Regions from separate parts of the Saccharopolyspora sp. NPDC002578 genome, predicted to be linked through region 2. Evidence: riboswitches for the same ligand, from Rfam matches in the RefSeq annotation. Region 2 holds a riboswitch; the other holds the start of a gene.
What was found. A riboswitch is a leader RNA that binds a small molecule or an ion and turns the genes downstream of it on or off. The one in region 2 is predicted to bind cobalamin.

Region 1: it holds a riboswitch for cobalamin, as region 2 does, so the genes downstream of both, ACWD38_RS23135 (ABC transporter substrate-binding protein) here and ACWD38_RS13530 (putative cobaltochelatase) in region 2, are expected to answer to the same signal.

The regions. Positions count from the first base shown of each region.
Region 1 covers NZ_JBSFWJ010000059.1:9,847-12,044, reverse strand. The annotation lists gene ACWD38_RS23135 (ABC transporter substrate-binding protein) at 1-1,413, opposite strand, end outside; cobalamin riboswitch at 1,507-1,698, opposite strand; gene ACWD38_RS23130 (DUF899 domain-containing protein) at 1,778-2,198, opposite strand, start outside.
Region 2 covers NZ_JBSFWJ010000022.1:52,275-54,472, forward strand. The annotation lists gene ACWD38_RS13530 (putative cobaltochelatase) at 1-1,027, opposite strand, end outside; cobalamin riboswitch at 1,086-1,226, opposite strand; gene ACWD38_RS13535 (GNAT family N-acetyltransferase) at 1,296-1,766, opposite strand; gene ACWD38_RS13540 (S1 family peptidase) at 1,988-2,198, opposite strand, start outside.

The DNA of each region.
Region 1 (2,198 bases), on a different contig from region 2:
CACCACCATGCCGCTGTGCTCCCGCGACAACCGCTGCGCCCGCGCCAGCAGGGCCGCCCGCCGATGTTCGTCGGCTGTGGACAGAGCTTCGGCGTGCAGCGCGTCGAATTCGGCGGAGCGGTAGCCGGTGTAGTTGTTGCCGCCCGCGTCGGAGGTCATGCGCTGGCCGAGGAACGTCGGCACCGGCAACGCGGCGGTCCTGCTCAGGGAGGCCACGCCGTGCTCCTTGATGTCGGAGAAGTACGTTTCCGACGGCCCGACCCGCGGCGTCACGCGCATCCCGATGTCGCCCAGCTGCTGGGAGATGAGGCTCGCCGCCGACTCGAAGTACGGGTCGACGGAGCTGGTCTGCAACTCCCAGCCGAGCCCGTCGGCGCGGGCCTCCCGCAGCAGCGACCGGGCGAGCTCCGGGTCGCGGACGGGTTCGGGCAGGCCCGCCGGGTAGAACCGCAGACCGGCGCCGAACAGGTCGTTGCCGATCCGTCCCTGGCCGCTGAGCGCGATGTCGAGCAGCGCTCGGCGGTCCAGCCCCGCCCGCACCGCGCGCACCAGCCTGGGGTCGGAGAACGGGGGCCGGTCGACCTTGAGCAGCAGCGACTGCATGGTGCCGAACGGCGCGGAGTGCACGCGCGCCCGGCCGCCCTGCTCCAGCAGTCGCACCGAGTTCGCGCTGACGTCGTGGGCGTAGTCGACCTGACCGGACAGCAGCGCGTTGACCCGCGCGCTCTCCTCCTCCATCGGCACGAACTCCAGCTCGGCCGGGGTGGCCGGGCCGGACCAGTGGTCGTCGAACCGCGCGAACACGGCGGGTTTGCCGGGTTCGAAGGACACGAAGCGGAACGGTCCGGAGCCGACGGGGGCGGTGAAGTCGGTCGTTCCGGCGGGCACGATCTCGGTGGCGGGGGCGCCCCACGCGGCGGGGAACTCGAAGTTCGGCGCGCCGAGCACCAGTTCCAGTTCGGTGGCCGAGATCGCCGTGCTGGCCGCGAAGTCCACGTCTCCGAAGTGCGCGCTCGCCTGCGCCGCGGTGGAGTCGTCGGCGATGCGCCGGTACGTGTAGAGCACGTCTTCGGCGGTCACCGGGCGTCCGTCGTGGAACTTCGCCGGGCGCAGCCGGATCCGCCAGCGGGTGCCGGTCGGATCAGGCTGCCACCACTCGGCGAGGCGGGGCACCACGCTCATGTCGTCGGCGTAGCCGACGAGCGTGTCGAACAGCGCTTTCGCCCTCGCCTGGTCGACGAACAGCGAGCCGGTGTGCGGGTCCAGGGATTCGGTCGCCCCGCCCGCGGGGAACGCCACCCGCAGCCGCCCCGGGCTCGACCCGGAACCGCCGGAACAGGACACCAGGGGCACCGCGGCGAACGCTCCCGCGACACCCGCGAGCAGCCGCCTGCGGCCGAGCACGCCGCTCACGCGGCGCGGCAGGACTCGGGGGACCGACCGGAATCCGGCGCGTACAACGAGTTCGGGTGCACTTCGTACCTCCTCGGGGCTCCGCGACCCCGTGCGAATCGGTACGACGGTGCCAGTCTCCTGGCTCATGGATCAGCGCCGCGCCCCGCCTTCCCACCGGTTTCCCGGCAGTGGCCCCAGTGGACGCGGCTCCCCATTCACAGTGGCGGGACCGCGCCGGATTCCTCACCGGCTTCCTGCACACCGTCGCAGTGGAACGTCGCGACAACCTTTCAGCCTGCGTTGATCGTTGTCAAGAAACATGTGAACCACCCGATGCGGGCGGACCCGCGGTCATCGCCCGACCCCGCTGCGCCGCCGGTGATCAGTACTCGTCGTGGTAGCGGACCTTGTCGCTGCCCGCCGGAGCGCCGACGGCACTCGCCCGGCCCTTCGGTTCCTCCCACTCCTCCTGCCTGCCCAGCGCGGTGAGGTCGAGCAGGCTCGTGGTGCTGCCGAGGCCGTCGAGGCCGCGCGCGTACGTGGAGTAGGTGTGGAACACGGCGTCCCCGTCACGCAGGAACACGCTCAGGCCGGGCAGCTCGAACGGCTCGGAGCCTTCGACGTAGTAGCCGACCCCGGCCCGCTCCAGCTCCGCCCTGGTGCGGTAGTTGTACTCGATCGGCGACACCGATTCGTCGTGGGTGACGTGGAAGTCGTGGTTGAACCGGCCGCCGCCGGAGGAGTACCACGGGAACGTCCAGCCCATCCGCTCCTTGAACGGTTCGATCTTGTCCAGCGGCGCC
Region 2 (2,198 bases):
CGTGCTGGGCGGCGTCGTTGAGCGCCTGCTGCAGCTGATCCTCTTCGACGCCGGGCTCGTCGAACGGGTCGCGGCGCCGCCGGTGCGGCAGCGCCAGCCGGGCCGCGGCCTCCACGTCCGATTCGGCCACGGCGTCCGCGCCGCGCCACGCGGCGTGCGCCACGGCGGTCCGGGCCAGCACCAGGTCCGCGCGCATGCCGTCCACGTCGAACGACGCGCACAGCGCGGAAATGCGCCGCAGCTCCGCGTCGGGCAGCCGCACCGACTCCACCCGGGACCGCGCCTCGGTGATCCGCCGCGCCAGGTCGGCGTCCGCGTCGGCCCACCGCGCCGCGAAACCCGCCGGGTCCGCCTCGAACGCGAGCCGCCTGCGCACCACCTCGGTGCGCGTCGCCACGTCGCGCGACGCCGCGACCTGCACGGTGAGCCCGAACCGGTCGAGCAGCTGCGGACGCAGCTCGCCCTCCTCCGGGTTCATGGTGCCCACCAGCAGGAACGAGGCCGCGTGCGTGACCGACACGCCTTCGCGCTCCACGTGCGCGCGGCCCATCGCCGCCGCGTCCAGCAGCAGGTCCACGAGGTGGTCGTGCAGCAGGTTGACCTCGTCGACGTAGAGCACGCCGCGGTGCGCCGCCGCCAGCAGACCGGGCTGGTAGGCGCTGACGCCCTCGGTCAGCGCGCGTTCCAGGTCGAGCGAGCCGACGAGCCGGTCCTCGGTGGCGCCGACCGGCAGCTCGACCAGTTCCGCGGGCCGCCGCACCCCGGTGATCTCGGCGTGCGGGCCGTCCGGGCACTGCGGGTCGGGCCGGTCCGGGGCGCAGCCGAAGCGGCAGCCGGGCACGACGTCCAGCGCGGGCAGCAGCGACGCCAGGGCGCGCACCACCGTCGACTTCGCGGTGCCCTTCTCGCCGCGCACCAGCACACCGCCGATGCGCGGGTGCACCGCGTTCAGCAGCAGCGCCAGCCGCAGGTCGTCGTGCCCGACCACCGCGGTGAACGGGAAGCGCGGGCTCGCGGGAGCAGTCATGCCAGGTGTTCCTTCCTCGGGTCTCGGACGCCCCGATGTCGGCTGCGCCAAGGCGAGGCAGTGTCCTGACTCCCGGATCAACGCGGGACCCCGGCCTTCCCAGGCAGCAGCGTTCGCCGACGCGCCCGGTGGCTCGCGAGGGAGGCCCGCTCCCCGGTCACAGTGGCGCCGACCGTGCCGGACTCGCACCGGCTTCCTGACCTGCCTTGGCTGGGACCAGCGTGCATCGTCGCAGATCACGGACGGCCGAGGAACAGCCGCGACGGGCTCAGCGCAGCGAGCCGGGGTATCGGTGCATGTCGACGTGCGGGATGCCGTCTTCGAGATACTCCTCACCCGAGGGTTCGAACCCGAAGCCGCGGTAGAACTCCAGCGCGTAGGTCTGCGCCGACAGCGTCGCCGGGGCGCGCTGGATCTCGGCGAGCGCGGCGCGCATCAGCTTGCGCCCGAGGCCGAGACCGCGGGCCTCCTTCGCGGTGGCGACGCGGCCGATGCGGAAGGTGCCGTCGGGGTCTTCGAGCAGCCGCAGGTAGCCGAGCACGTACCCGTCGGCGGAGTCGATCCAGAAGTGCCGAGTGCTGTTCTCCAGGTCCCGGCCGTCGAGCTCCGGGTACGGGCAGCTCTGCTCGACCACGAACACGTCCACGCGCAGGCGGAGCATGCGGTAGAAGTCCTCAGCGTCGAGGTCGGCCGTGTAGGCGCGGTGGACTGCGGTGGCGAGCGGTTGCAGGGTCACCATCACGGGATATCACATTCCGGCTACGACACCTGCGGTCACCTGCGGCGGAAGTAGCGCAGACCACGTCCTGCGCCCGGCCCGCGCGCGGCCGCGGAAATCGGGAAGTGCAGCGCACGAACGCGCCTCGGCCACCCGAAGCGGACATTCCCGATGAACAGGTCGGCTCCGCCCGAGAACGACGGCGCGCCGGACGTCCCATCCACCGGGACGACCACCTCCGTTCAGAGCCGGGCCGCGACGTCCGAGGAGACCGCCGCGATCCGGGTGTACACGCCGGGCGTGCCGGGCCGCCCGCATCCGGTGCCGTAGGACACGACGCCGATCAGCCTGCCGTCGGTGACGAGCGGCCCGCCGGAGTCCCCGGCGCACGCGTCCCGGCCGCCTTCCGGCGCTCCCGCGCACACCCGCGTTCCCGGTTCGTAGTCGGAGTAC